Regions from separate parts of the Litorilituus sediminis genome, predicted to be linked through region 4. Evidence: predicted binding sites of a transcription regulator. Region 4 holds the regulator's gene; each other region holds the start of a gene.
What was found. Region 4 encodes LexA, which represses DNA repair genes until DNA is damaged. Its sites were predicted from a motif close to TACTGTATNNNNATACAGTA; they were not measured.

Region 1 (8,024 bases), 500 kb from region 4:
GGGCCGCCGCATATGCCGCCTAATACTAAGCCAAATGTGGCGCAAGCTATACCAATTTCCATGGCATTTTCAATGGCGTAACCTTGAGCAAAATGAGGAGCCCAAGCGATCGCTGTGCCATGGCCACCACTAAGAGATACCGAACTGCCTAACACACCAACTTGTCTGGGTAAGTCGGTAAAATAGATCACACCAACGCCAGTTAAGTTTTGTATAAACAAGTAAGACACGGCGATAACTAACAGAATAACAAGTGCTTTGCCGCCTTGTAGTAGGGTGGAGAAGCGGGCTGATAAACCCACGCAGGTAAAGAAAACGATCAGTAAAACATCACGCTGTTTCAGGGAAAACTCGACGCTTTGCTCAAAAGTAAAATAGATGGCGCTAAAGATAACAGAAGCAATGATGCCACCTGTTACAGGCTCAGGAATGTTATATTTTTGCAGGAAGTTAATACGCTTGTTTAAGTAACGACCTAAAAATAAAACCAGTACCGCAAGAATTAAGGTTTGCCTACTATCTAGTTCCATCATTGATATTAACCTCAGCTTAGATTATTTTTTTAAGGCGTTTATTTGGCTAGCGAGTTGTTTAAGTTGCGCTTTAATTTCTTCGTTTTGCGCTAAAATTTCCTCATTTTGCTTTCTTAGCTCACGGTTTTTGATATTGGTATCAGCAAAACCAAAGACTTTATTGGCAAAAACAGCACCAACACCACCTAAAATACCAACACCTAAAATAAACATACTAAAGACAGTAATTCTACCGAGTAAGGTTACTGGGTATACATCACCAAAACCTATGGTGGTAGATGACATTAACATCAGCCAAAAAGCATCGGCATAGTTTTGTACTGGTGAGTTTTCAACACCCGCTTCAGCGATATAAGTGACATAGCCAAGGCCAATATTGATGACAGCAAAAAGTATAATAGAAAGTAGCGCTAATACGCCGTAGTTGTAGTTTTTTACACCAAACTCATCAACTTTATATAAGTTGGTTTTTTCCATCGCGTTTTGCAGGATAATCATGCACATAGTTCCATAAATAATACTAGTTATATGTACATAATATTATCTTCATTTACATATGGGAAGAGGGGAGCTCTACTGGAAAAATGATTTGAGGTTTAGGGCTCTGTATTTGATGAGCCCTGTCAGAGGGGGGTTAAAAATATATTATTGATTAGCTAATTTTAAATTGTATTTTCTTAGACAAAATGTAGATAGTAAAAGTAGGCTCCAAATTGGAGGTTCTGGTATTTGAGAAGCATTAAAATCAAATTGGGTTACAAGTCCAAAATAGCGATCATTCACACCACTCCCAGCATTAGGATGATTTGAAAATATTCTTGAAAAATTCGGGGAAGTAGCCGCATCTAAATAAAATTGTCCACCTTCTCGTGATCTAATTGTAATATCTAATAAAATGTTGCTTTGACCGTCGTAGTAAAATAGATCATTTACATCAAAGCTAATATTGAATGGATTGGGTGCTGATCTAATTTCTGTGTCTGTCAGAATATATTCACCATCATATACAACTGTAGATTCCAAACCAAAATGCGGCATAAACATAGCTGTTGTAGAAGCAGCATAAGTGTCTGTGTTAGATAGAGTTATAGTGAGGTCAAATTTTGCTTCATCAAAACTTTCTTCGAAGTCACCGTCTAGTCTGAAATTAACTCTATCAAGTGTTCCTTGCACCCCTTTAAATAACTCAGCATTATATATCTGTTGGTAGCGGCTAATTGTATTTCCGCCAAGAGGGTGTCCATTTCGATATTCACCTTCTACTGTGTCAGCATTACCGGGAGCATATATAAGGGTTCCATTAGCACTATTTGAGAAACAGAGTAGAGTAAGTAAAAGGCTGAGCAGATGTCTGATTACAAGTTTTCCATGCATTAGTATATTCCTTTATTTAATCGTATTTTAAAGAGCTTCCTTTTATGAAGATGTTTATGATAACGGTCTTTTAATCACAAGACAATATTGTATAAAGTATTCGTTTTTCCTAAAGGGGAAAACTTCATTATGAAGTCTTGGGTTTAATACTGTTATAGGGGTTAATACTGTTATAGGTGCTAATTCTTGAGGTGGTATCTTCGCGAAAGCCTGATTTTATAAAAATCAGGCTTAGTGAACTTGCTATCTATAAGCTGGCTTTGCCGATATTCTTGTCTAAAAAGTCGAGGACTTTCTTATAGACCATATAACGGTTATTTTCGTCATAATAACCATGCCCCTCATTGGGAAGTTCTAACCATTCATAGCTTTTATCTATGTCAACTGCTGAGTTTTCGGCTAAGGTATGGAATGCATATGATTATGATTTTGTACAAAAAGGAACTGGTGTTGGCTTCCAAGCGGGGACGAAAGAAAATAACCTGAAATTTGAAATTGGTGGTGAAGCAACGATATATAAAATCTTGACAGAAGCTAATAATACGAAATGGGAAATATCAGCTGTTGGATCTGTCACTAATAACTCAAACACTTTTAGCTATGATATTATTAAATTTGGAAATAGTACTAGCACCTCTTTTACGTCGACAAATATACCAATAAGAACATCTAAGCCAACTTTTCAAGCTTGGCGTCGGAATGGCTCTTATACTCACAAGAATATTGGGTTCGCTTCAGACGGTGTATTAAAGTTCGAAGCAAAAGCAGGTAAAATCGGTACTCACGTATTTCAGTTTGATTTTAGTCAGTTTAAGTAGGTATTCTAAGTGCAAATAATATGGAAAATAGGTTTTTGGGGAGCAGTATTAAATGTGATACTGTTTATGATTATTGACAATACACTTGAAAAACCTCTAAATGGACACTTTGTAACAGTTAGTGGTTTATTTACTTCATTTATATTTTTTACTTTGTGGTCATATGCTTTTTATAAAGTATATAAATCGAAAGGAATTGGAAAAAAGGTTTTACTGTTAATAGTTACTATTGCGTTTTCAGCCATAACTGGTTGGATTATGTACTACAAGGATAATTATTCAAAATAGACTTTTAAAGAATTAACTAAAAATAAATTGGGTCAGGTACACATTAAATATGTGAAATGACGAGAGCAGTCGCTTAAAGTTGACCCTTTATGTTGATAAATTAATTAGATTAAAGACGACAGCCGCTCAAAGTAGAAAATAACAAACCTCTCAATTCAGGTTAATAGATAACCTGAATGTGAGAGGTTTATTTATGACTACTGCTAGAAAGTAACTAATTAGTTTAGTGGATACTCCGTATGATCATTGTATATCTCGTTGTGTAAATTGAGGTGTGATTAACTAAGGGCCTAACTTAAATTGGCCGTATTTCAGACGCTAAAACGGAGTCATTTTTAAATCTGACTAAAACCCTAACTGTTTCAATTACCTTTAACTATGATTGTAAATTTAAGTCAAAACCTACAGTCAGAATTATAGATGTAATTACAGGTTTTGATGTGCATATCACATCAAAACGTTTTTCTCTTCCGTATTCTCTTCGATTTAGGCTTAAAGGCCACTTTGGGTAAAGCAGAAAAGTCTTGTTGGTTGGCAGCTGTTATCATTTCGCTCACCGTAGTGGTGAGTGGCTGCATAAAGCTGGCGTAGCTGGCAGATTTTTCACTAATCTCACCTAATTTCGCTTCCCATTGAGCGGTCATATCAGGCAAGGTGGCAGCAATAGGTAGGGCTTTTATCAGAGCTATACCGATATCCGTGGCAATAATTTTCTTCCCTTGGCGCTTAAGAAAATTACGCTTAAAAAGCAATTCAATAATATTGGCTCGGGTGGCCTCAGTGCCTAGGCCATCGGTATCTTTGAGTACTTTGCGTATGTCAGGATCACTAACATAGCGTGAAATGCCTGTCATGGCACTGAGTAAGCTAGCATCAGTAAATGATTGTGGTGGTGAAGTTTCTTTACTAACAAGTTCACCAGATTGGCAATGCAGCTCATCGCCTTTTTTTAGTTTAGGTAGATTAACTTGCTGCTGACTGTGTTGCTCTTTTTTACTGGCGGGAAAGAGTTTTTGCCAGCCAAGTGCTAATTCTACTTTATTATTTGCGCTAAATAATCCGCCGGCAATTCTGATGGCTACCTTGGTTTGTTGATATTGATAAGCAGGATAAAACTGAATTAAATATTGACGGACAATAAGCGAGTAAATGTTTTTTTCAAACGGATTTAAATTAATATTATTGGCCGACTTTTCTGTTGGAATAATGGCATGATGAGCACCAACTTTGCTGTTATTCCATGCTTTGCTAATTAGTGATGCGTCGGCTTGGCTTGCTTGCTGTGCTATGGTCAGTGGCTTTGCCGCTAGTGTGCTACTACTGAGCATGTTTAGAATACCAGCTGCTTGCTTGTGCTGTTCCTTAGGTAAGTAACGACAATCAGATCTTGGGTAGGTGATAAGTTTGTGCTTTTCATATAAAGCTTGGCAAACATCGAGCACTAGCTTGGCGTTCATAGAAAACTGTTTCGCGGCACTAATTTGTAAGCTAGATAAATTAAAGGGTAAGGGTGCTGTTTGATGTTTATCTTCAGTCACGACATTTTCAACGAATGCCGGTTGGTTTGTGATGCGTGAGATAACATTTTCAGCTAAGCCTTTAACTAATACGCGTCCCTCTTCATCACAATATTGTTGGCAATTTTCACTTGGCTGCCATTTGGCGGTAAATGCTTCATTGTTATTGGTAATTAAGTGGGCAAAGACTTGGTAAAAGGGCTTGCTAACAAAGTTGGCAATTTCTTGCTCTCTTCGTACCACTAAACCTAATACTGGGGTTTGTACGCGGCCAACCGATAAGACACTATTAAAGCCTGATTGTTGGCCGTGGATAGTATAAGCTCGGGTTAGGTTGATGCCATAGAGCCAATCTGCCCGCGAGCGTGCCAGTGCAGAAATAGATAAAGGCATAAAGTCTCGGTTGTCTTTTAAATTGGCTAAGGCGCGCTTTACTGCAGGTAAGTTTAAGTCGCTGATTAGTAAGCGTTTCATAGATTGTTTTTTTTGCTGGCTTACCTTTAAATAATCAATTACTTCATCAATAAGTAATTGTCCTTCTCGGTCAGGATCGCCGGCATGAATGATTTCACTTGCTTGTTTTACCAGCTTTCTAAGTGCAGTGAGTTGCGCACGTGTTTGATAAATCGGTTTAAGTTGCCACTGATCGGGAATAATAGGTAACGTATCTAGGCGCCATTTTTTTAGTTCAGCGTCGTAATCTTCAGGGTTTGCTTGCGTTAAGATGTGACCGATACACCAGCTAACCACATCGCCATTACCTAGTTCTATGTGAGTTTTATGTTTTTTTTGTGGTTTAGGTAAGGCCGCTGCTATCGCTCTTGCCAAGCTAGGTTTTTCTGCAATATATAATTTCAAAGCTGATGTGAAACATGATGTGTTAAGACAATAATCATTAGCATAGCTTAAACACTGGTTATTTGTACAGTTTGTTTTGACTTTGACTTTGCCTTCGCTTTAGTGCAATTGGTATTACTTCGCCTTTAAGCTGTGTCGGTAGCGAGTTAATTCATTGAGTAGCCAGGTTTGGCTTTTTATTGGTTTTTGCTCTGGGCAATGTATGGTGTAGTGCTTGCCAGAGAAGGTACTTTTGCTGGCTGAATAGTGAATAAAATCTTCAGCGCTTTTGATATCGTCAGCAAAGTATCGGTATTTCTTTTTGATATGAGCTACCGCCTCCCTACCATTGTGGAAGCTGCCATTTCGCTCATATGTACATGAAGTTTGCGCAACAAATGCCAGTAGGTGATTGATCTCACTTTGGCTATCAGCGTGCGCCGATAAAGCGAATAATGCCATGCAAAGTGTGCAAGTGCGAAGGTAATTCATTGATGCCTCAAAAAAATAAAAGCAGCTGGTGCTGCTTTTATCATAACGATTACCTAATGATTAAGTACAGGGAAAGTTTTACACCATATCATCAAAAGGGTTTTCACTTGGTAATTTAATGGTATGTTTAAACTCATTAAATGTTAGTTCATCAGCATTGATTTCAATGGCTTCTTCATCAAGTAAACCTTCACCAAACTTGTAGATAATATCAAATTGACCGGCATTGGCTTTATCGCGATAGGCTTGCTGTGCTAGTTCAACCGTTGCCAATTTGTCATAGTATTGCTTCATCGCTTGTTCGCCATGTCTTTTTGCCATCATGGCAAGGCTTACTTTGGCAGAAAATACCGTTGCTGTGGCATTGTTACCACCAAAGCCTTTTGAGTTGATAAAAGCAACATCCATATCAGGACAGTTCCAGTGCTCAGTTGCGATATTAAGGCGTTCGTTGTGAACATCATCTGCCACTTTATCTATGGTGGTTACGCCCGGCATAATGTTATCGCTAAAGATACCTAGTGCCATCGCCATTTGATCGCCACTTGCAGGACCTATGGTGTGACCAACGTACGCTTTAGGTGCTGCAACTGGCCAGTTATGGATATCAAAGCTGGTAGCTAACTTATGATAAATAAGTGATTCAGTGACACGGTTTTGCGGCGTACTTGAGCCATGAGCCAGAATAAAGCTTCGTTCTTGTAGCGCTTCTTTACCGAGTACTTTTTCAGCTAAAGCAACAGACTTTGCCATAGTAATGTAGTTACCAGGGCCCGGCGCTGTGATAGATTTTTTATAGCCATCAGCATTGACAAAGACATCAGCAACAGAAGCCAATACTTTAGCACCCATTTCAACTGCTAGCGCATCATCCATTAAAACAACAAATTGCGCACCTTCACCTATGGTAAAGCCACAGTTATTGCCAAATGGGCGGCTAGTACGGCGATGATCCGCTATGCCGTTGCCATCTAATTTCTTTAAGCCTTCCTCGTTAGCAAGGGCGCTCATATTACCAAAACCTTCAACAATTTCTGGGGTAATAGGTGCTTCAGCGCTGCCGACTACAGCCACGCGGATACGGCCAGCCTGCATATCTTGTACTGCGGCGCGCAAGTTATAAAGGAAGGTTGCACAAGCACCAGATGATGAGAAGGTTGTGCCAACATTACCGGTAACATAAGCATTGATAAAGTCGGTTGACATGGTGTTTAAGCCTAAGGCTAATTGCTTAGTGCTAACACGAGAGCCAGCAAGGCGACTTTTTAACATGCCACCTAAACCTTCGTCTTGCATTTGACCAGCTACAGAAGCAGAGTAAGTACCAACTTGATCTGGGCTGATTTTATCTAAAATAGTATCCCATTCAATACCCGTTGAGCGAATTGCATCAGTCGCGGCAAAAATTGTTGCCTGTAAGCCACGTGGTTGGTAGCGACTGTTGTATAAGCTTTCTGGTTTAAAGCCTGTTGGCATTTGCCCTGCGGCTTTAATTGGGTTATCGCGATAGGCATCATGTGAAACCGTTAGTTCCTCAGGAATTTCGACACTCACGCGACCGTTGTCTAATTCAGTTACCACCCAAGCAGAAGGGAGTGGATGAGGTAGCTCTTTTTTGCGTAATTCGAAACTGATGTTTTTATCACGCGGGCTAATTTTCATTTTTTGATGCCAATGTGTTGCATCAGGATCAAAATGATTTTTCTCAATTTTTCTAATCAGTGTGCCGTCTAAAATTTGCTGACCAAACTTAGCTTCAACTTCAGCTGCTTCGATAACATTACCTTGCTGATCAACCAACTTACCATTTTCACTTGAAATTAAGTTCATTAAACTTGCTAAGCCGACAAAGGTTTCTTGTCGTGCTTGTGCGTTTAGTTTATCAATAACAATGCGACGAAAGCCTTGATGAAAAGAAGTTCGTCCTGCAGCATTAATGCCGCCCATGCCAATGACTAAAGGTAAAGCTGTCATAATAAAACCTTAAAAAATAGTGAAGCTAAATCATATAGTGTCATTTTAAGCAGCTAGAGAAATTAAATATAAGTTAAAATGGCCTTAAATTGTGTCATAATGGCCAGAAGTGTCCTTTTGGAGTGTTTTGTGTCATATAGAATTCATAATGAAAGCCAATTGCGGGTGAGTTTAGCTATATATCAACATGT
Region 2 (8,024 bases), 1.2 Mb from region 4:
AGTTACAGAGCTACTGCTTAAATGAGTTACAGAGCTACTGCTTAAATGAGCTTGTTTCCTCTTCTGCTTCGGCAGGGGCATTAAATGGCGTGTAAAAATTTTCCGATAATTCAAAATCACCGCTGGCATCTACTAATTTATCTTCTTCAAACTGTAAGACAAAAGATTTTTTTGTGTTGAATTTTTCACTTCTACCCGATTTAAATTTATACACATAATGCCAAGCATCTTGATTAAAGGCATCGACAACTACTGGGCTGCCTAAAATAAACTTAACCTGCTCTTTAGTCATACCTACTTGTAATTTCTCTATACTTTTTTGCTCAAGATAATTACCTTGTGGGATATCGATACGATAAACCCAGCTAGAACAAGCTGAAAGAGACAAGGCAATAGTAATAGCGGCAACACGAAACAACATTAATCTTTTATCCTAAAAACTGTGAGCAGGCATAATAACTAAGCATGACACGAGTTACAAAGTTATTTTTAATTTCTGAGTAATTATTTAGTTACAACTGACCTAACTTGCCAGTAGTTCTTGTGCATTGGCTAAGCTGTGCTCAGAAATTTTATCGCCTGCTAATAAACGGGCAATTTCTTTGATACGACTTTGCTCGCTTAGTTCCGTTACTTTTGTTTCTGTATGCTCGCCATCTGTTAATTTGCTAACAAAGAGTTGTTGGTGTCCTTTACAGGCCACTTGAGGCAGGTGAGTCACACAAATAACTTGGGTATTTTTAGCTAGTTGCTGCAACTTGCTGCCAACCATAGAGGCGGTTGGTCCACTAATACCTACATCGACTTCGTCAAAGATTAAGCTAGGCGTGACGACTTTTTCCGCTAAGATAACTTGCATAGCCAAACTAATACGAGACAGCTCTCCTCCTGAAGCAACCTTGTTCATTGCTTCAAGCGCTTGACCCGGGTTAATACTCACGAGGAAATTAATTACATCAGTCCCTTTGCTAGTGCCCATACCATCAGTGATATTACCTTCGCTAATATCTACGGCAAATTGTCCGTGTGGCATATTAAGTTCTTGCATACTTTTAGTGATAAGTTTGCTGAGCTTTTTACCGGCAGCTTGCCTTGAACGTGTTAAATTATTGGCAGCATCACGATAATAGTTTTGTGTGCTTTCAAGTTCATGAATAATGATATCAATTCGAGATTCATCATGTGAGATAGCTTGTAATTGCTGGCTTAACTCTTGATGAAAGCTAACTAAGTTTTCCGGCGAAACTTGATGCTTTTTAGCTAGCTGTAGTGCTTTTGAGTAGCGCTCTTCTATTATGCTGTAGCTTTCGGGATCAAGCTCTAGCTGTTGATAGTAATGCGTTAAATCACTACTCGCTTCATTTAATTGAATAAGTGCGTCTGACAGTAATATCGCCACATTATTAAGCTGCGAATCCATACGCGCTAAAGTGTTGATGTTGTCACTGCATTGACGTAACGAATCAATAATATTAACGCTTGGGTTTTCAGATAATAGCTGAATAGAAGATAGCGTGGTATCTAGCAGCTCTTGAGCATTACTAAAGCGTTTAAAATCAGCTTCTAAGGTTGAGAACTCGCCTTCTTGTAAGCCAAATTCATCAAGCTCTTCAACTTGATATTGAATGAGCTGTTTTTTCGCTTCACTTTCTTGTTTATTTTGTTGAAGTAGTACTAATTCTTTGTTTAAGCCTTGCCATTGCTTGTAATAGTGCTTTACTTCATCGAGTAATGTTTGGTGATTTGCATAATCGTCAAGTAAGCGACATTGCTGACTAGATTTAACAATCAGTTGATGATCATGCTGTCCATGGATGTTAATTAATAATTGACCAATTTCTTTAAGTTGCGCTAGAGGTACTTGGCTGCCGTTGATATACGCTTTTGAACGGCCTTCGCTGGAGATGACGCGACGTAATATACATTCAAAATTTGCATGGCTGTCTTCTTGATTGAGCTCATGTGATTTTAGCCACTTTTGCGCGGCTGGGTTTTTTTCGGTATCGAAGGTTGCGGCAAGTTCGGCTTTTTTACAGTTAGGTCTAACAACATTGGTGGTCGCACGTTCGCCTAGGCATAAGCCTAACGCATCAATCGCAATAGATTTACCTGCACCAGTTTCACCTGTGATGGTGGTCATGCCTGATTGCCAATCGATATCTAATGAGCGAACGATAGCAAAGTTTTGAATATTGAGTTGCAACAACATGTGCTAGCCTTATAAATATATGAACAAAAAACCAGTTACTGTTAATTTATACAGTAACTGGTTTTTATGCAAGCTATTTGCTTAAAATTTATCAGTCTATTTGCTAGCTGTTTGTTTAAGTTAGAAATTTAATAGGCAGCTTAGTAAAGCTTGTTGCCCCAACTTAACTTACTTCGCAGCACATTAAAGTAATCATGATCAAGCGGATGAATAAGCCTAATGGTGTACTCACTTTTTTTGATGATAACTTCATCACCTGGCATAACCGCAAGAATAACGTGACCATCGCAACTTACTTGTAAGTTTTCGTGGTTATCATTGGCTAAAATCAGTTTTATTTCACTGTCGCCATCAACTACTATAGGCCTACTTGTCAGTGTATGTGGGAACATAGGCACAAGTGATAAGGCATTTAGGTTAGGCGTTAAAATTGGTCCGCCCGCTGACATTGAATAAGCGGTTGAGCCAGTTGGCGTGGAAACAATAAGGCCATCAGAGCGCTGACTAAACATAAATGAACCGTCTATGTAGACTTCAAACTCAATCATGCTGGCTACTTTACCAGCATGCAGTACCGCTTCGTTTACTGCGCTATTTGAGCTTTTAAGTTTTCCATGTCGATAAACTTCAGCTTCAATGATAAAGCGCTGCTCTTGTCGTGATTTTCCCGCCAGTATTTGTTCTAGTGGCGTGATAATATCTTGTGGGCTTAAGTCGGTTAAAAAGCCTAAGTTGCCACGGTTAACGCCGATGACACCAATATCATAACAGGCTAAAACTCTGGCTGCGCCTAGCATATAACCATCACCACCAACAACAATAGCTAAATCAGCTTGTTCACCAATATCAGTCAATAGACCTGTGGTCATATTGTCAATGTTAAGTGATTGTGCAACTGCGTGCTCAACGATAACTTGGTAGTTATTTTTTAATAAATAATCGTGTAAAATTTCAATGGTATTGCTGGCGCCATCATGATGTGGCTTGCCAATTAAACCTATGGTTTTATATTGTTGAGTCATAACGTTATTTCAACTTTTTTAATGAGCAATATGCTCGCTATATGGGAAGTTTCGCTGGAATTTCTTCTGATGTAAAGTTCACTTTTTACAAATTGTTTTGAAATCACGCTTGAATCATGTAACTGAATCCCCATAATGACAGCAATAAAAGTTTTAATTTGGAGTTTTTCATGACAACAGAGTCAAATGAGCATAAAAGTGCTGAAGAGTTAACGCCAGAGCAGTTAGCAGAAGAAATTGTTCAACAAGCAGAAGAGCAAGTTGAGGAGCAGCATGAGCATGCTCATGAAATTATTAGCGAAGAGCAAGAGAGAATCAATGAACTTGAACTTGCTTTAGCAGCAGCAAAAGCAACGGTAGCTGATCAAAAGGATTCTGTGATCCGTGCAAAAGCAGAAGTGGATAATATTCGTCGTCGTTCTGCCCAAGATGTAGAAAAAGCACAAAAGTTCGCTTTAGAAAAGTTCGCTGGTGAAATGTTAACTACGGTTGATAACTTAGAGCGTGCTTTACAAAGCATCGATAAAGAAGATGAGAGTAACAAAGCCGTTGTTGAAGGTATTGAATTAACTTTACAAGGCTTAATTTCATCGTTAGAGAAGTTTGCAATTAAGGCTATTGACCCACAAGATCAACCATTCAACCCTGATCAGCATCAAGCTATGTCAATGCAAGAAGTACCAGGTGTTGCGCCAAATACGGTTATTGCCGTAATGCAAAAAGGCTATGAGTTAAATGGCCGCTTAATTCGTCCTGCTATGGTTATGGTATCAAAAGCACCAAGTGTTGATGCTAGCGCCTAAGTCACTTTATTAGCTCAACATAGTAAAAAGCAAAGGCGATTGTCTTTGCTTTTTTTGTGCCTGCTGAACTGAACCCAGAAAGTAAAATTCATTTACTTTGAAAGTTAATTTGTCTTAGCGGGTCTTTTTCAAAACATGTTTTTTAATATTGTTTTAATTATGACTCAGACATTTACTCGATACACTCTCTTTATCGTTAGCTTTTTCTTTAGCATGTCAGCCTACAGCGCAGATAAAGCCATGCCTTGGCAATTAAAAACACAATCTGGTGAAGATATTAGCTTATCTCAATATCAAGGTAAGCCTGTTATTTTGCACTTTTGGGCTACTTGGTGTCCGTATTGTAAAAAGCTACAACCTAGCTTAGTTGCATTGCAAAAACAGTATCAAGCACAAGGAGTAACCTTACTTGCTATTAGTTTTCGTGAAGATGAAGGCGCAAAACCTCAAGATGAAATTAACAATCGTGGTTTCGATTTTATCACTGCAGTTAATGGCGAGCAGGTTGCTAAAGATTATGAGGTACGCGGTACGCCAACAACTTACTTTTTAAATCGCCATCATGAAGTGATTTTTAAAACCACTAGTTCAAAAACTGATGACCCTAGATTAGCTCTGGCGCTTAAAGAAATGATCAAGTAGCTGTAAGCTCTTACACCTTTTGGTGCTTTTTCCAATGTTGGTTTTGCAAAACAGCCCATTTTTCTTTGCTTAGCTGGCGAAAGCACCTTTTTTCTTGCCTATATATCCTGCCTTTGCACAGCTACCTTTAAATATTGAGCATGTTTTTTGCACCATATATCAATAAAAAAGAAAATTTTTTAATTTTTTCTATTGAAAAGCATTTTGCTGACCCCACTTAGTATTTCAACAACAGATTTAACTTATTTCTAATGAATAGGAGCTCCAAAGATGGGCAAAATTATTGGTATTGACCTAGGAACAACTAACTCATGTGTTGCGGTTTTAGACGGTGACAGTGTACGTGTTATTGAAAATGCAGAAGGCGATCGTACTACGCCATCTATCATAGGTTATACAGCAGAAGGCGAAACTTTAGTTGGTCAACCAGCTAAGCGTCAAGCAGTTACAAACCCAAAAAATACTTTATTCGCGATTAAGCGTTTAATTGGTCGTCGTTTTGAAGACAAAGAAGTTCAACGTGATATCGAAATTATGCCATTTGGCATCGTTAAAGCTGATAATGGCGATGCTTGGGTTGAAGCAAAAGGCGAAAAAGTAGCGCCACCACAAGTGTCTGCTGAAGTACTGAAGAAAATGAAGAAAACTGCGGAAGACTTCTTAGGTGAAACAGTATCTGAAGCGGTAATTACGGTACCTGCTTACTTTAACGATTCACAACGTCAAGCTACTAAAGATGCTGGTCGTATCGCAGGTCTTGATGTTAAGCGTATTATCAACGAGCCAACAGCTGCTGCACTTGCCTATGGCATGGATAAAGCACAAGGCGATAAAGTTGTAGCTGTATATGACCTTGGTGGTGGTACTTTCGATATTTCAATCATTGAAATTGATGAAGTTGAAGGCGAGCACACTTTTGAAGTATTAGCGACTAACGGTGATACGCACTTAGGTGGTGAAGATTTCGATAATAAACTAATTAACTATCTAGTTAGTGAGTTTAAGAAAGAGCAAGGTATGGATTTAACAGCTGATCCGCTTGCGATGCAACGCTTAAAAGAAGCAGCAGAAAAAGCAAAATGTGAGCTTTCTTCAGCACAGCAAACAGACGTTAACTTACCATACATCACAGCGGATGCTTCAGGTCCTAAGCACATGAACATCAAAGTGACTCGCGCTAAGTTAGAGTCATTAGTTGAAGAGATGGTTAAGGCAACATTAGAGCCGTTAAAAATGGCCCTTAAAGATGCTGACTTATCAGTAAGTGACGTAGATGACGTTATCTTAGTGGGTGGTCAAACACGTATGCCATTAGTACAAAAAACGGTAACGGACTTCTTTGGCAAAGAGCCACGTAAAGATGTTAACCCTGATGAAGCTGTAGCTTCTGGTGCTGCAGTACAAGCAGGTGTATTAGCGGGTGATGTAACTGACGTATTGTTATTAGACGTAACACCATTATCTCTAGGTATTGAGACTATGGGTGGTGTGATGACTAAGGTAATTGACAAGAACACGACAATTCCTACTAAGCAATCACAAACTTTCTCAACGGCTGAAGATAACCAAGCGGCAGTAACTGTTCATGTTGTACAAGGTGAGCGTAAGCAAGCGGCAGCGAACAAGTCTTTAGGTCAGTTTAACTTAGAAGGTATTGACCCAGCACCACGTGGTACGCCACAAATCGAAGTAACCTTCGATATCGATGCTGATGGTATCCTTCATGTAACGGCAAAAGATAAGAACACAGGTAAAGAGCAGAAGATTACTATTAAAGCCTCTTCAGGTTTATCAGATGATGAAGTAGAGCAAATGGTACGTGACGCTGAAGCGAATGCTGATGCTGATGCTAAGTTTGAAGAATTAATTCAAGCACGTAACCAAGCTGACGGCATTGTTCACGCAACGCGTAAGCAAGTTGAAGAAGCGGGTGATGAGTTACCTTCTGAAGATAAAGAGAAAATCGAAGCAGCTATCACTGAACTTGAAGAAGCAATCAAGGGCGACGACAAAGAAGTGATTGAAGCTAAGCAACAAGCCTTAATGGAAGCATCAGCTAAGTTAATGGAAATTGCACAAGCTAAAGCGCAAGCACAAGGTGCACCAGCAGGTGATGCAGGTCAAGCACAAGATGCCGGTCAAGCGCCAGCAGATGATGTGGTAGACGCTGAGTTTGAAGAAGTGAAAGACGATAAGTAATTTTTTACGTAGCTAAGCTGTCGTTATATTGCTTAATTTCGGCGTCGAAGGTACTCACGTATAATTATACGCTCCGTGCCTTCTCCTTGAACTAAAGCGATATAACTTAATCTTAGCGAGTAAAAGAGTTAGACTACGTCCTCTTTAGAAAGCGTCGATATTTTCGGCGCTTTTTGTATGCTGGAAAGCATTAGTTAGTTATTAAGTTGGTGCTGATTTTCTTGGTTTTTTGTTTATTTGGTTTAAAAGAAATTAAGCAAATTAGTACCCATCAAGATGAAGTAAAGAAATAGATTTATGGCAAAACGTGATTATTATGAAGTGTTAGGTGTTTCAAAAGACGCCACAGAACGCGAAATTAAAAAAGCTTATAAAAAGTTAGCTATGAAATATCACCCTGATAGAACTAAGGGCGATAAAGGCATGGAAGAGACTTTTAAAGAAGTAAAAGAAGCTTATGAAGTACTAAATGATGATCAAAAACGTGCTGCTTACGATCAATACGGTCATGCAGCCTTTGAACAAGGTGGTCATGGTGGTTTTGGCGGCGGCTTTGGCGGTGGTCATGGTGACTTTGGTGATGCCTTCGGTGATATCTTTGGTGATATTTTCGGTGGTGGCCGCGGTCGTGGTGGTCAACAGCGAGCACGTCGTGGCTCCGACTTACGCTACAATGTTGAATTAAACCTTGAAGATGCGGTTAAGGGTAAGAGCTTAGAAATTAAAGTACCTACTTATGTTACTTGTGAACCATGTGATGGTTCAGGTGCGAAAAAAGGTACTAGCGCGAAAACTTGTTCGACTTGTCATGGTCATGGTCAAGTACAAATGCGCCAAGGCTTGTTTGCTGTTCAGCAAACCTGTCCAACCTGTAGTGGTAAAGGTAAAGTGATTACCGATCCTTGTACTTCATGTCGTGGTCAAGGTCGCGTTGAGAAAACAAAAACTTTATCCGTTAAAATTCCTGCTGGTGTTGATACTGGCGATAGAATTCGTTTATCAGGTGAAGGTGAAGCAGGTGAAAGCGGCGCACCAGCGGGTGATTTATACGTACAGGTTAATGTGAAAGATCATCCAATTTTTGTGCGTGATGAAAACCACTTATATTGTGAAGTACCGATTAGTTTCACAACGGCTGCACTTGGTGGT
Region 3 (8,024 bases), 1.2 Mb from region 4:
AATTGCTTGATTCTAATGTGTTTTCACCACTTTTAATTTCAGCGATAACTTCTGCAACATTTTCATTTTCGTCAATGGTATAAACTTGTTGATTCGCGTAACGTCCAACCTGATCTTCTTTATAACTAAATGATACTTTTACTTGAGATTGCGCTTCAGGAGATAGCTTTTTAACAATCCTACGAGCAGTTTTTTGAGGAAGTGCTTCTAATATTTCAACAGTTTCTACCTGCGTACTGGAACAAACGGTTTTTTCTATCGACTTTTGCGGAAGTACAGCAAGAAATTGCTGCAAGGTATCTTCATGAAGTTCCACTAAAATGGCACTGTTTAACGACGCATCAATATGCGGCCACAGTTTTAACCTAATATCATTAGTTAAGCCTTCCAAAATGCGCGCCCACTGCCCAGCATTAAGCTCGCTATAATGTGAAGGTAACTGAACTTGCTCCTGCTCTAGTAACTCTATAAGCTCATTAATTTCAGTTATCTCTGTTAAACCTTCCACAAATACTCTCCTAATTAATGCTGCAAGCAGTGATTCCAAATTTCAAAAAAATCAGTCGTCAGTTTTTGTTCAATCTCAATGGCATCCTCAATAGGACAAAATGAACTAAAGGACCCCTTAATCTTGCCTATGTCTGTTGTTGATACCTTAACACTTGGCTCAAGGCCTGCAATCTTACATCGAGCCTATTTTCAATTAATGCGTTATAACGCTTTGCAACCTCTTTAAACCCACTACAATACTCTTGCGGTTTACCTTTTAATTGAACAACTAATTCGATTGGCATTATACCAGTGTCTTCTCGAATAATGTCAAAAGAGTGATTGACATTGAGCCTCATAAAATTAAGGTTTTTTATTGACGGCAATCTTTACAAAAAGCTCCTTCAGCCTATTAATTAAATCTTCATTGTTATTGTTTTTTCTATAAACCATAAAAATTGAACGCTTAATTTGAACAGGGGCTTCTATTTCAAATAACTCGTATGATTCAACATACTCCTTAATCAGCTCTGTCGGCAAATAGGCAAATCCCCCTTTTGACATAATAACTTCAAGGGCAATCATTGCCGCAGTGGTTTTAAAATGAGGCGTGACTTTATGATGTAAAGCATGCTCCTTTTTAAAAGTAATTCCCCAATCAACTAATATGTAATCTTCAACATTTTTGTCAAATTCAGGTTGACTACCGACGAGAGATAAATCGAAATGCCCAATAAGTTCGTTAGTAAAATCATCGTCTTTTATTGGATCCATTAAGAGTCCAACATCTAAACTTTTATCATCTAATTTTCTTTGAATGACTTCTCTAACCGAAATTTCAGTGCCTAGTGCAACATTGACAAAGAGCTCCATCGCATCATGAATACGATTACTAAAAAATGCATCCCATACATTCGGCGTAGCTGCAATGTTGAAAGAAGTTTTTTGGTGGTTGGCTAATGAAATTGCTAGTTTAGATTGCTCCATTTGACTCACCATCAAATAGGCATGAGCAATCAATGCTTCGCCTGAGGGCGTGAGACGTAAATTGTTTTTCTCTCTTACAAACAATTGAGTAGAGTAAAATTCTTCTAACTGTTTTATACGAGCGCTTACCGCCGCTTGAGTGATATATAAGGTTTCAGCAGCACGGCCAAAGTGCTTATTTTCTGCTACCGCTATGAAAGTCTTAAAAACTCGGGTATCCATTTGTTATGTCCGTCATTCATCAATGTCGCTAATGTAATTAAAAGTAGTCGTGGCAACAAATATTTTTTAATGAATGTCTTTTCTCTTACATTCTGCAAACACTATTTAGGTTTGCTTTTGTGAAAAGATTAACTCTGTTTTTATATATGGCTAAGGTTTAGTATTAGTCAAACTCTAAGCCGAGCTGGACGCTATTTTCCTCAGGCTCTTTTAACCCGATATGAATACCAAGTAACCTTACAGGCTTTCCCTTTCCCCTACTCATTGCTTCCAATAACAATACTTTTAACAAATCTAAACTAATTTCACTAGCTTTCTGATCTTTTGTTGTTTGTTGAAAGTCGTTAAATTTAACCTTTACGCCAAGCTTACTCATAGCACGAGTCTCAAGGTACTTCGATGAACGACGCCTCAATTCTGGCAATAACTTGTCAACTATTATCGATTCAAGTTCACTCTGCTCACTGATGTCAAACTCAAAAGTTCTCTCAACCCCTACGGACTTTCGTATATGTGATACTTGCACCTCTCTATCATCTATTCCGTGACTTCGCTTCCATAGTACGTGACCATACTTTCCAAACTTGCTTGCCAAGAAACCTTCATCAGAACGCCTTATATCACCGCAAGTTTCAAACCCAAGCTCCTTAAGCTTATCAAAAGTTACCTTACCTACACCGGGGATCTTTTTTAGTGGCAACGTTTCTAAAAACTGCCATATATTCTCTGGTACAATGGTACATTGACCATTGGGTTTGTTAAGATCGGAAGCGATTTTAGCGACAAATTTAAGCGGAGCAATCCCTGCCGAAGCTGTTAAGCCTGTAGCCTTTAGAATCTCCTCTCTTATTTCCTGGGCAATTAAGGTCGCAGATCCTTGATGAAGTGAGGATTCAGATAAATCTAAATAGGCTTCATCGAGTGACAATGGCTCGATTTTATCTGTGTATTTTTCAAATATGCTATGAATAATTTGGCTAGTCTCTTTATACACCTCCATTCTTCCCTGGACGACAACAAGATCAGGGCATTTTTTAAGTGCCAATCCAATTGGCATCGCCGAGCTAACGCCATACTGTCTTGCAATATAATTGCAGGTTGAGAGAACCCCTCTTCGATTAGATTTACCGCCAACAGCAACTGGCTTATTAGCTAAAGATGGATTGTCTCTGATTTCAATCGAGACATAGTATGCATCCATATCAATGTGCGCGATCTTTTTCTGCATGAAGTTAATAAGAGGGCATTTGATGATCAAAAACTTATGTACGCATATATTTTTTTGACATTAACGATTTATATCGATACACATAATCTTTCTGCTCTTTGCCTTTACCCTCGCCACCAAACACTGTATGTAAAAACAGTATACGATGAATTTCAAAATTGGCAAGTACTTCTATTGTTTATTTATATAAGGCTATAAATTACTTACATGCCGAATTGAGCGCTGGCTGTAATACATCAACAATGGCATCAATATGATCATCACGCTCATTTAACGCAGCAATATAATGGTACTGCTTACCACCTGCCTCAATGAAAACTTCTTTATTCTCACAAATAAGCTCTTCAAGGGTTTCTAAACAATCAGCACTAAAGGCAGGGCTCAAAATAGCAATATGCTTACTACCTTGCTGCGGTAATTGCTCTAAAACCTCATCCGTATAAGGCTGTAACCAGGGCGCATTACCAAAACGAGATTGAAAACAGCTAAGAAAGCATTCTTCAGAAATGTTAATGGTTTTATTAACTTGTGCAACAAGCAACTTAGTCGTTTCAAGACATTTGTCATAATAGGGATCTCCCCACTGACGAAATGCTTCTGGCATACCATGGTACGACAAAACAAATTTATCTGGCTGACCGTGTTGCTCAACATGTTCAATAATTGAATTGGCTAATGCGGCAATATACTTTTTATTAGTATGATAACCACTTAAAAAATGAATATTAGGCAGCCATCGCCACTGAGTTAACTCTCGACTAATGGCATCAAAGGTTGAGCCTGTTGTTGGTGACGCATATTGAGGATACAGGGGCAAGACAATAATATTTTCAACGCCCTGTTGTCTTAACTTTTGTAAAGCACTGCTAATGCTTGGCTGACCATAACGCATAGCAAGTTCAACCACCACATCTTCACCATACTCAGCTTGAAGGCGCGTAGCGACTTTATCACGCTGCTTTTTGCTTATTTCAATCAAAGGTGCGCCATTATCTGTCCAAATACTTTGGTATAACTTGGCAGACTTTGCTGGCCTTACTCGTAAAATAATACCGTGTAAAATAATCAGCCAGATAATGCGAGGGATTTCCACCACGCGCGGATCTGATAAAAACTCGCGCAAATAACTACGCAAAGCTGGCGCTGTTGGCGCTTCTGGAGAACCTAAATTAGTAAGTAAAACGCCTGTTTTTACCTTAGAGGTAACACCTAGGGCAGCGGAAAATCTAGACTTCATTATTATTGTTCCAAAAAATATACCAAGTGAAATAGTTATTTGACCAGTTCAGAGCTGTGTCAGGGAGGTGAGAATAAAGCAAATTGATGCCGCTGTAGTCATTCTCCAGCCAAGAAATTTGTGAAATTATCATCTTCCTGACAAGCTCCCAAGGGCGAGTTTAAAAGGCATATATGCTGTGTTATTGATTTTGACAAGGGAATAACCATTCTCTGCAATCAATGCCTTGCCTATAAGCCTTTTAATTCTCGCTGAATGATCAAATAATTAATTCAATTGGTATTCAAGGCGACTCATGCCGCCCTTATAAAAATGCCGAAATAACAAGTATTAATTACTCTACTTGATGATCTATAGATAACTCAATGATTTCTTGAGAATTCACGTCGATATTAAGTAACTGTCCTTTAAAGTCACCAGGCTTGATACCAACACCACCTTGACTAGAAACTATCGCATATAAGTGGACATTCTCGACACTACTTAAGTTAGTTTCAGGTGTCATAGCTTGTTGATTACTCAAGACAACTTGAGTGGGCAAATCACTCGACATCATTTTTACTACCGCAAGTGGTACGCGGCGACCATCAGTCGGTACAGCATAAACAAACACGACTTTATCTTCACTTTGCTCTAGCTGCTTAGCTATGCTATCTGACAAGGTAACATTCAGCTTAAGCTGCGGACCTGCAACGGCCTGCTGCTGACTTTGTGGCATATTCATGCGCTTATTCGCTTCTGCAATCGCTTCTTGCAACGCTGCGGTATTAACGCCAGGTTTATTTGCATCAATTACTAATTGCCAATGCACGATTGCCTGCTGGAAATTGCCCTCAATAAAGTTATGCATACCCAGTAATATATTGGTAGAAGGATCTGCCGGATCTAACGCTAACGCTTTATCTATATATTGCTGGACTTGCTCATCAATCTGTTGATTATTGCGATAATAACTTGCTTGCGCCTTAGTACCAATTAAATCAGCATGCTCACCTTCAATGCGAATTACTTGGTCAATCGCGGCAATGGCGGCATCAAAATCAGCAACGCTGATTAATGTTTGCCCTAAGTTATACCAAGCTTCACCGTCGTTCGGGTTATCTTTTAAGTGCAATTTCAATTCATCAATATAGGCCAATGCTTGTTGTGCTCTTTGCTCTTGGCTTTGCTGTGCAGACATATGTTGGCTATCTGCTGGCGCTTGACGGGTCAAGGTTTCATAAGTGCCTTGCTTGGTATATAAAGCAAATGAAAATGCTAATATAAATAAGCTTATGCCAACAGGCCAAAATATCGAAAATACTTGCTTATTAGCTTGTGTCGCCGCTTGCGTTGACTCTAAGTCATTGTTTTCAATATCTTGCAATAAGGTGCTGTCTAGCTCAGCTAATAAATATTGATAGTTCTCTTCATCGATACCACCATCAGCATAGTCTTGCTCAATTTCTTTCTTATGCTCGTGATATAAATCTATGTTGGTTTGCTTGCGTAAGCCAACATCTACACTGCTTTGATTTGCTTGCTTATATTGTTTAAAAAAAGGTCGCCAAACAACGGCTAACAACAAAATTAAACAACCAAGGCTTATCAGTACGAATTCCATAATAGTATCTACTTCTCTACTTATCTTTTAATAGCTGCTTTAGCTTATCTTGTTGCTCTGAGCTTAATGCCAGTTTTTCTTTGTTGGCCGGTTTTCTGCGAACGACAACAATCACGACAATAATTGCTAACAGCACTAACACCGCAGGACCAAACCACAATACATAGGTTAATTCAGATACTTTTGGACGATATAACACGAACTCGCCGTAGCGATTCACCATAAAGTCAACAATTTCACTATCTGCCTTACCTTGCTTTAATAAATCATACAGCTCGCGTCTTAAATCAGCGGCAATAGGTGAATTGGAATCAGCCAAGTTTTGGTTTTGACATTTAGGGCAACGTAGCTCTTTACTTAATGCCTGAAAACGAATCTTCATCACTTCATCTTCAAACACATAAGTATCTACCGGGCTTGCATTCGCTGTGCCGATAGCAGCTATTACTAGATAAAATGCAGTACACATCACTAAGATGCTTGATAATGTTTTATTCATCATAGTCATTAAGTTACTTTCCTTGCTGCTTTTCACTAATAAGCTGTGCGATCAAAGGCTCAAACTCTTTACGCCAAACACGAGTATCAATAGCACCTGCAAAGCGTTTACGAATAATACCGTGATGATCAATGACAAAGGTCTCTGGCGCACCATAAACACCTAAATCTAAACCTAAGGTACCTACGTCATCAAAAATAGAGAACATATAAGGGTCTTCATATACGGTCAGCCATTCTTGTGCTGCAGCGCGTTCATCTTTGTAGTTAAGGCCATACAGCTTTAACTGTGGATTTTTAGCAATATCAACTAAATATGGGTGCTCATATTTACACGTTGGACACCAAGTTGCCCAAACATTCAGTAAAACAATATCCCCTTTTAAATCAGCACTGGTGACAATTCTCTCGCTATTATTTAAGGTAGGTAAAGAAAACTGCGGCATAGGCTTGCCTACCAAGGCAGAAGGCATATCTTGTGGGTTTAATGACAAGCCACGATATAACACCACACCTAAAGCAATCACTAAAATAAGCGGTAAAAAACGAATTAACTTACCCATAGTTTATGCCTCCGATGGCTGTTGATTGATCACTTTATTAGTCACAGCATCAGCCACTACCGTTTTATTGGCTTTTGCTGACTTTCTTTGACGATAACGCTTATCAAACATAGATAAAATACCGCCAATACTCATAAAGATCGCCCCTAACCAAATCCAGCGGACAAATGGCTTGTAATGAATACGTACTGCCCAAGCACCATCAGGAAGTGGGTCACCTAGAGCAACATATACGTCCCTAAATAAGCCAGGATCAATACCTGCTTCAGTCATGCCCATAGTTTGTACGCGATAAGCACGGCGTTCAGGTTTTAATAAAGCAACAAAGTCACCATTTTTATAAACATTAATTTGACCTTGCTCAGCACTATAGTTAGGGCCTTCAACATGCTTAATGCCTTTAAATTCAATTTCATAACCTGATACCGACAGTTTCTCATCAACGGCCATTTTCACGTTCACTTCGTTCTCGTACATAGAAACGATGGTGACACCGACAATAGTGAACGCAATACCCGCATGAGCAACCGCCATACCTATATGACTCATGGTTAGCTTGCCAGTTTGCTTGTATTGATTACGTACTTCTTTCACGACAACTAGGAATACCCAGATAGCTAAAATCATGCCCATAGAAACTAGCGCATTAAACTCACCGCCATAAATAAACGGGAAAGCAATACCAGTAACAATACTGATAACTGATGGTTTTAAAATTTGCTTGCTTAACTCACCTTGTTTAGCTTTTTTCCAGCGAATCAGTGGACCTATGCCCATAACAATAAAGAGCAAGCTCATAATAGGGATAAATACCGCATTAAAGTACGGAGGACCAACAGAGATTTTACCGTAACCTAAGGCATCAATTAATAGCGGATACAAGGTACCTAGTAACACAGTTACTGTCGCAACCACTAAAATAACATTACATAAAAGCAAGGCAGTTTCGCGGGAGAAAAACGCAAAACGTGAAAAACTTGCCACGGTATTTGCTCTAAAGGCATATAAGGTTAATGATGCGCCCATGGCAATGGCTAGTAGCATTAAGATAAAGATACCACGAGATGGGTCTGCCGCAAACGAGTGCACAGAGGTGATGACGCCAGAACGTACTAAGAAAGTACCTAACAAGCTTAAACCAAAGGCAAATATAGCAAGAAGAATGGTCCAGTTTCTAAAAGTACCACGTTTTTCGGT
Region 4 (8,024 bases):
GCACCGCTGATAAGTTCAGAAGCAAAAATATCAAAACTAAAGGCTCTGCCACCACTGGTAGTCGCTAAGGTTCGGCCGTTAAGTAGAACAGAAGTAAACTCTGGCCCCATTCCCCTAACCGTTATCAATTGCCCTTCTCCACCTTTGCGATCTATGGCAACACCAGTAATACGCTGTAATGATTCGGCCACATTTTGATCAGGGAATTTACCAATATCCTCTGACGTGATTGCATCAACTATTGTGTCTGCTTCTAGCTTAATATCTTTGGATTTAATCAAGCTATCTCGTATACCCGAGACGACAATAACTTCCACTTCATCTTTATTTTCTTCTGCTACCGCCGAGTCGGCGGCTAAAGATGCTGTTGATAAGCCAAGGTTAAGCATAACTAACGAAGATAGATATCCTAGTTTAAAGTGTTTCTTATTATTCATTTCTCTTTTCCTAGTGTGCTTGTTTTAGTATTGATAACATTGCATACAGATTGCAATATAAATTATACAATATCATTTATACTACAAATAATACAGATATGTAAAATTGAATTATCAATTCATGACGGAGTTACCAAGGAAAAATAAAGTAATCTATTGAAAATTAAGTGGAATTAATATCTTGTTCAGATGAAGAGCATATCGAAGTAGTCGGCGTTCAAGCCATTTCTGCCTGCAGATAATATCTACCCATGCAGGTAACAGCGTTTTTAACTTATTTTGAACATTGGCTAAATACGCAAATAACCAACACATAAAGCTTAATACTTTGTTACATCATGCAGTGTTATTAATAAGCATCTTTATTTATGATTTCACTCTATTAAACACGAATCATTAATACGAATATTAGGAATAAAATCACCATGCTAAAAAAAATATGGCCAAGCGTTTTCTGTTTTACTGCGTCGCTACTAGCATATTTTAGCTACCATATTATCGGCGTATCTATTGATAAGGATGGCTATTTACGAGAGCCGTTTTTTTTAATTCCAACTTCAATGCTGTTTGCGGTATTAGGAACAATGTTGTTGCTCTATTACCTCTATAGCAATAAACTCAAGTAAGCAGCATTAGCGATTCACTTAAGTATAAACGCCGTCTAAAACGTCAATATTATTTTTAGTTTTTCCTTTAAGCTGCAAAACTTTTATGTCTATCGAGATGCAAGTCTATTGAAATTATCATCAATTGAGCGTTTTACTTATTTTAACAATTCACTGAATCTAAAACCTACAAACAGTCTATTTATAAAACAAATACTTGTCATTAAGTACAGTCTGTATATACTAACAGTACTACTGTGTATATCTACAGGAATAACTTTATGGAAAATTTGCGTCCATTAACAACAAGACAACAGCAGATTTTTGATTTAATCAAAGAAAAAATTCACGATACAGGCATGCCACCAACACGTGCTGAAATTGCCGAGTTTTTTGGTTTTAAGTCAGCCAATGCTGCTGAAGAGCATTTAAAAGCACTTGCCAAAAAGGGCTATATTGAAATGCTCGCAGGTACCTCCCGCGGGATTCGCTTAGCTGAAGAATTGATAGAAGAAGAGGGCTTACCCTTAATTGGTCGCGTTGCCGCTGGTGAGCCTATTCTGGCGCAAGAGCATGTTGAAGATCATTACAAAATGGATGGCACACTATTTCATCCTGCTGCTGATTATCTCTTACGAGTCAATGGTGAAAGTATGAAGGATATCGGTATTATGGATGGCGATTTATTGGCTGTTCACCAAACTACCGATGTTCATAACGGCCAAGTGGTTGTCGCCCGAGTGGAAGATGATGTCACCGTTAAACGCTTTAAACGTGAAGGCAACATTGTTTATTTGCACGCTGAAAACGAAGCCTTTGAACCAATCAAAGTAGATTTAGCTAGCCAGCAGTTTAATATTGAAGGTATTGCCGTAGGTATAGTACGAAACGGCAACTGGATGTAATAAGCACAGTTTTCTATTACACCAATTCTATTAAGCCAAGTAGTCACTTTTGTGACGACTTGGCTTTTCATTTCATTCGATGCTCAATTGTCATCAAGTCTTACTTTTTGTTAACTATCTACAGTAATAGCGTCAATAATTCCCTTCAATAACATATTTTTTTCAAAAATTTTTTTTATCTACAAACTCAGGGTTTAAGCCTTACACAGCAACACTTAGAGTTATTACTCCATTGAATTGATTGGCTTTTTTTTAAACTATATCCTATAAACTTATTGACCTAGATCAAAATTTAGGCAATGCTAAAAACAGCATAGAACAAAAAATGACCACAAAAAGAATAAAAAGACGTCAATATGCTAATACAATCCTTTCAGATTACTATTGCTCATTCACGTCGTTAATTTAATAAATAAAAATTATAAAAATTAACAGATATTCAGTCCAGTGAGCCGTGATTTACATTGCTGCATTTCTGTTTCTAACACTATACCTATGGGTAGTAGAGGCAAGGAGATGTCTAGTGAGAAGACGTAACCTAGTATGGCTGATATTAGTAAGCATTTTTGCTAATTCAGCTTGGGCAGATTCAACCATAAATCTGACCAAAGGGGTCACCGCCATCAGTAATGAAGTCTATGGCTTGCATATGATGGTATTGTATATTTGTATTGCAATTGGCATCGTCGTTTTTGGCGCTATGTTTTGGTCAATTGCCTTTCACCGAAAATCAAAGGGCGCTAAAGCTGCAGACTTTCATGAAAGCACCAAGGTAGAAATCCTCTGGACGGTTATTCCGGTCATCATTTTAATTGCCATGGCTGTTCCCGCTACCAGCACACTGATTGCTATGGAAGACAACTCCAATTCTGATATTACCATCCTAGTTACTGGCTCACAGTGGAAGTGGCATTACAAATACTTTAACGAAGACATAGAGTTTTACTCTGTCCTATCAACACCTCGTGCTCAATATGAAAACCAACAGGGTGAAGGAGAAGCCAAAGGTGATAATTACCTACTTGAGGTTGATAAATCTTTAGTCATTCCCGTGAATAAAAAAGTGCGTTTTCTACTCACTTCAGATGATGTCATTCATTCTTGGTGGGTTCCTGCTTTTGCCGTTAAGCAAGACGCCAACCCAGGCTTTATTAATGAAGCTTGGACTAAGGTAGATAAACCCGGTATTTATCGCGGTCAATGTGCTGAACTATGTGGTAAAGATCATGGCTTTATGCCGGTTGTTGTTGAAGTAAAATCAGAGGCTGACTATCAAGCATGGCTTACTGAGCAACACCAACTTATTGCCGATGCCGCAGCCGCAGAAAAAGCCTCACTCACGGCGACAGCGTCTATGGATGAACTAATGCAGTTGGGCGAAACAACGTATACCGCCCATTGCGCAGCGTGTCATCAACCTTCGGGCCTAGGTTTACCGCCAGCTTTCCCTGCCTTAAAGGGTAGCCCAATAACCACTACTGGCTCAGCAGCTGCTCATATTGATATTGTCTTTAACGGTAAAGCAGGCACAGGTATGCAGGGCTACGGCAAGCAATTAAGTTTAAAAGAAATTGCCGCAGTTGTAACTTACGAGCGTAATGCTTGGGGCAATAATACCGGCGACACTGTGCAAGCCGCCGATGTACAGGCAGCTACCGCAGGTGGTGAAACTGAAACGACCAGCACAAGCAGTGATGAACAAGCCACAACACCTACTGCTGAAGTTGAAACTGAACAAGCAAGCGAAGAAGATCTCAGCAAAGTTTACACCCTAGAAGAATTAATGACACAAGGTAAGCAAATTTATGACACTAACTGTGCTGCCTGTCATCAAATCAACGGTAAAGGTGTACCACCGGCATTTCCTGCGCTAGATGGCGGGCCAATCGTTACTGGCGACATCAGTAAACATATCGATATGGTTGTCAATGGCAGCAAGAAAAACCCAGCAATGGCAGCCTTCTATCCCATGCTAAGCAAAAGCCAAATTGCCGCTGTTATAACCTACGAGCGAAATGCTTGGGGTAATAAAACTGGCGACATAGTTCAACCTGCAGATGTTGATGCTGCAAGCGCGAAGTAGGAGAATAAAATGACTACCGACGTACTTAACGAGCAAGAGCAGCACAACACCGAAGATCATGACCACCATGATCACAAAATGACAGGTATCAAACGCTGGCTATATACCACCAACCACAAAGATATCGGCACGCTTTACTTATGGTTTGCCTTTATTATGCTGCTGATTGGTGGCGCACTAGCCATGGTAATTCGTGCCGAGCTATTTCAACCTGGCCTGCAAATTGTTGAACCTGACTTCTTTAACCAGTTAACCACAACCCATGGCCTAATCATGGTGTTTGGCGCCATCATGCCAGCGTTTACTGGTTTTGCTAACTGGATGATACCTATGATGATAGGTGCGCCAGATATGGCATTACCTAGAATGAATAACTGGAGCTTTTGGATACTGCCATTTGCTTTTGCTATCTTGCTGTCATCATTCTTTATGGAAAGTGGCGCACCTAACTTTGGTTGGACCTTCTATGCACCACTATCAACCACCTACTCGAATGGCAGTACCGCATTTTTTGTCTTTGCCGTTCATATTATGGGGATTTCTTCGATAATGGGCGCGATCAATGTCGTTGTCACCATTATGAACATGCGTGCCCCTGGTATGACTTATATGAAAATGCCACTGTTTGTCTGGACATTTTTCATTACCGCTTACCTATTGATTGCTGTTATGCCGGTACTGGCAGGCGTGGTCACTATGCTATTAACCGACACTTACTTTGGCACCAGCTTTTTTGATGCTGCTGGTGGTGGCGATCCAGTGATGTTTCAGCATATTTTCTGGTTCTTTGGTCACCCTGAAGTCTACATTATGATTTTGCCAGCCTTTGGTATTGTTTCAACCATCATTCCAGCATTTTCACGCAAACGTTTATTTGGCTATGCCTCTATGGTTTATGCCACCGCATCTATTGCTTTACTGTCATTTATCGTTTGGGCACACCATATGTTTACCACAGGTATGCCGCTTTTCGGTGAGTTATTCTTTATGTACTGCACTATGCTAATTGCCGTACCTACCGGGGTAAAAGTATTTAACTGGGTAGCCACCATGTGGCGCGGCTCATTAAGCTTTGAAATGCCAATGATGTTTTCCATCGCCTTTGTCATTTTATTTACCATAGGTGGCTTCTCTGGCTTGATGTTAGCGATGACGCCAATAGATTTTCAGTATCATGATACCTATTTTGTTGTCGCACATTTCCACTATGTTTTAGTCACTGGCTCACTGTTTTCTATGTTTGCCGGTGCTTATTATTGGCTACCAAAATGGACAGGCCATATGTATAACCACACCTTAGCTAAATGGCATTTCTGGTGCTCTATTATTTCAGTAAACCTACTGTTTTTCCCTATGCATTTCCTTGGCTTAGCCGGCATGCCAAGACGTATCCCAGACTATGCCCTGCAATTTGCAGACTTTAACAAATGGGTCAGTATTGGCGGCTTTGCCTTTGGTTTATCTCAGCTGATTTTCCTTGCCTTGGTTATTAAATGTATTCGCGGTGGCGAAAAAGCGCCAGCCCGCCCATGGGATGGCGCAAAAGGCTTAGAGTGGACAGTGGCAAGTCCTGCGCCTTACCACACCTTTAGCACGCCGCCAGCAGAAATTGAGCAAGAGAATCACTAGCATGAGTAATAGCGAAGAGCTGCACAGCAAACATCAAAACACAGTAAAAAAATTACTGCTGGTTGTAGTAGGCATGTTTGCTTTTGGCTTTGCTTTAGTGCCACTTTATGATGTTTTTTGTGATATCACAGGCCTAAACGGTAAGACCAATACCGTAGCAGCTCAACAAGCAACCGACGGTGTTGATACTTCACGAACCATCACAGTGCAGTTTATTACTCACAAAGCAAAACAAATTCCTTGGCAATTTAAGCCAATGATTCAAGAAATCAAGGTGCACCCTGGCGAAACTAAATTCGTTAAGTTTTACGCTAAAAACCGCGCTAGCTATGACATTGTTGGTCAAGCCGTACCTTCAGTTTCTCCGGGTATTGCTGCCAATTACTTTCAAAAAATTGAATGCTTTTGCTTTACCCAGCAACCACTAAAAGCGGATGAAGAAGTAGAAATGGGTCTACAGTTTTACGTAGATATTGATCTCCCTAAAGAAATCAATACCTTAACGCTATCTTACACCCTTTACGATATCAGCAACAAAGTAACCTCTTAACTAAGATATACCTAGTTAAGCGGTAAAGGAACGGACATGACAACGAAACAATACGAAAATTATTACGTACCTAGTCAAAGTCATTGGCCTATTGTCGGTGCCATTGCCTTATTTTTGATAGCTGTTGGTGCAGGCAATTACGTCAGTGATTTAGATTCTGGTGAGTCAGGTTTTGGCGGCTATTTATTATTAGCAGGCATTGCTTTAATTATTTACATGATGGTTGGCTGGTTTAGTGATGTTATTAATGAATCTATGGCAGGCAAGTATTCACATCAAATGGACAACTCATTTAAGCAAGGGATGAGTTGGTTTATTTTTTCAGAAGTCATGTTCTTCGCCGCATTTTTTGGTGCTTTATTTTATCTACGCATTTTTTCTGTCCCTTGGCTTGGTGGCGCAGGCAACAATGCTGAAACAGCAGCGGTTTTATGGCCTGACTTTAGTGCCGCTTGGCCTTTACTTAAAACACCAGGTGGTACAGAAACTACCGCTATGGGCTGGTATGGCTTACCACTGATAAATACTATCTTACTATTAACCTCTTCTTTTACTGCTCATTTTGCCCATAACGCTTTACTTAAGAACGATCGCAGTAAATTAAAGCTGTGGTTAGCCGTAACTATCGTTTTAGGTTTAGCCTTTATTTACCTGCAAGTACTGGAATATGCCCATGGTTATTCTGAAGAAATGCGCTTGTACCTAACCAGTGGCGTATATGGCAATAGCTTTTATTTACTTACTGGCTTTCATGGCATGCACGTTACTTTAGGCTGCATTATGTTAATTATTATGTTCTTTAGAGTATTAAAAGGACATTTCACTGCTGAAAATCACTTTGCCTTTCAAGCCGCTAGCTGGTATTGGCACTTTGTCGATGTGGTTTGGGTATTACTATTTATTTTCGTCTACATCTTATAAATGGGAGGCATAATTGCCTAAACAAGCCAGTGTTAACAGCCTAGGTATTAAACTTGGTTGGTTGATTTTCACCAGCCTAGTTTTTCTTGGTTTATTAAAACTGTCTCACTGGCAATACTCAAGGGCAATTGAAAAGCAGCAAAGGCTCGACAAAATAGCACGCCTTGAGCAATCAGAGCCTTTAGCGCTTTCAGGCCTTAACAACTTAAGGCAAAAGCGAGATGAAAATATTAACGACTGGCCAGTAACTGTTAGCGCTCGCTTTAACAATCAGCTTGTTTTTTTATTAGATAATCAAGTACATCAAGGCCAACTAGGTTATCGCGTTTTGCAATTAGCCATTAATAAGCAACATGCAGTACTGGTTAATTTAGGCTGGCTAAAAGGCAGTATTGATAGAAGTAAATTACCATCAATTACCCCGATAGAGGGCAGCCTTAACTTTCATGGCAATATTCGCATTGTCGAACAAGGTATCAGCTTACAAGCACAAGACTATAGCCAAGTAACATGGCCACTTAGAATTCAGCAAATTGAATTAAATGAAATTGCTAAGCTTATTAAAGGCACTATTAATGTGCCTTTGCTGCCTTTTGTCATTTACCTCGATGAAAATGAGCCTTTTGGCTACAGCAAAAACTGGCAGCCCATAGTAATGCCTCCAGAAAAACACATGGGGTATGCCGTGCAATGGCTAGCACTCGCCATAGCGTGGTTAATATTAATGGCTTGGGTGAGTGGTATTTTACGCTACCTAACCCTAGTACTTTTTGCTAACACTAGCGACCAAAAGGGCGAGTATGAACACACTTTCAGTAAAAAATGAGCAAGTAAATACTGGTAGCTCCAAACGTACTTTCGTAATGATGCTGGTCGTTTTCACCCTACCCATCA

Region 1: the regulator LexA is predicted to act here: its motif matches at 5,441-5,460, upstream of EMK97_RS10070 (DNA topoisomerase III).
Region 2: the regulator LexA is predicted to act here: its motif matches at 2,246-2,265, upstream of recN (DNA repair protein RecN).
Region 3: the regulator LexA is predicted to act here: its motif matches at 3,048-3,067, upstream of dinB (DNA polymerase IV).

Annotation. Positions count from the first base shown of each region.
Region 1 is NZ_CP034759.1:2,256,469-2,264,492, reverse strand. It holds gene gltS (sodium/glutamate symporter) at 1-533, opposite strand, end outside; gene EMK97_RS10085 (potassium channel family protein) at 555-1,031, opposite strand; gene EMK97_RS10080 (hypothetical protein) at 1,179-1,907, opposite strand; gene EMK97_RS10075 (hypothetical protein) at 2,285-2,725, shown strand; gene EMK97_RS10070 (DNA topoisomerase III) at 3,466-5,388, opposite strand; gene EMK97_RS10065 (DUF5329 family protein) at 5,503-5,859, opposite strand; gene EMK97_RS10060 (beta-ketoacyl synthase) at 5,938-7,833, opposite strand; gene EMK97_RS10055 (GlxA family transcriptional regulator) at 7,963-8,024, shown strand, end outside.
Region 2 is NZ_CP034759.1:3,931,226-3,939,249, forward strand. It holds gene EMK97_RS17415 (outer membrane protein assembly factor BamE) at 35-421, opposite strand; gene recN (DNA repair protein RecN) at 524-2,209, opposite strand; gene nadK (NAD(+) kinase) at 2,350-3,231, opposite strand; gene grpE (nucleotide exchange factor GrpE) at 3,402-4,034, shown strand; gene EMK97_RS17435 (TlpA disulfide reductase family protein) at 4,248-4,676, shown strand; gene dnaK (molecular chaperone DnaK) at 4,947-6,875, shown strand; gene dnaJ (molecular chaperone DnaJ) at 7,173-8,024, shown strand, end outside.
Region 3 is NZ_CP034759.1:1,578,269-1,586,292, forward strand. It holds gene EMK97_RS07060 (magnesium transporter) at 1-508, opposite strand, end outside; gene EMK97_RS07065 (LysR family transcriptional regulator) at 853-1,698, opposite strand; gene dinB (DNA polymerase IV) at 1,862-2,926, opposite strand; gene hemH (ferrochelatase) at 3,126-4,163, opposite strand; gene ccmI (c-type cytochrome biogenesis protein CcmI) at 4,498-5,766, opposite strand; gene EMK97_RS07085 (cytochrome c-type biogenesis protein) at 5,783-6,274, opposite strand; gene EMK97_RS07090 (DsbE family thiol:disulfide interchange protein) at 6,279-6,827, opposite strand; gene EMK97_RS07095 (heme lyase CcmF/NrfE family subunit) at 6,831-8,024, opposite strand, start outside.
Region 4 is NZ_CP034759.1:2,752,068-2,760,091, reverse strand. It holds gene EMK97_RS12290 (TonB-dependent receptor) at 1-437, opposite strand, end outside; gene EMK97_RS19430 (DUF3955 domain-containing protein) at 863-1,063, shown strand; gene lexA (transcriptional repressor LexA) at 1,333-1,947, shown strand; gene coxB (cytochrome c oxidase subunit II) at 2,471-4,030, shown strand; gene ctaD (cytochrome c oxidase subunit I) at 4,040-5,659, shown strand; gene EMK97_RS12265 (cytochrome c oxidase assembly protein) at 5,661-6,209, shown strand; gene EMK97_RS12260 (cytochrome c oxidase subunit 3) at 6,246-7,130, shown strand; gene EMK97_RS12255 (SURF1 family protein) at 7,144-7,956, shown strand; gene EMK97_RS12250 (hypothetical protein) at 7,931-8,024, shown strand, end outside.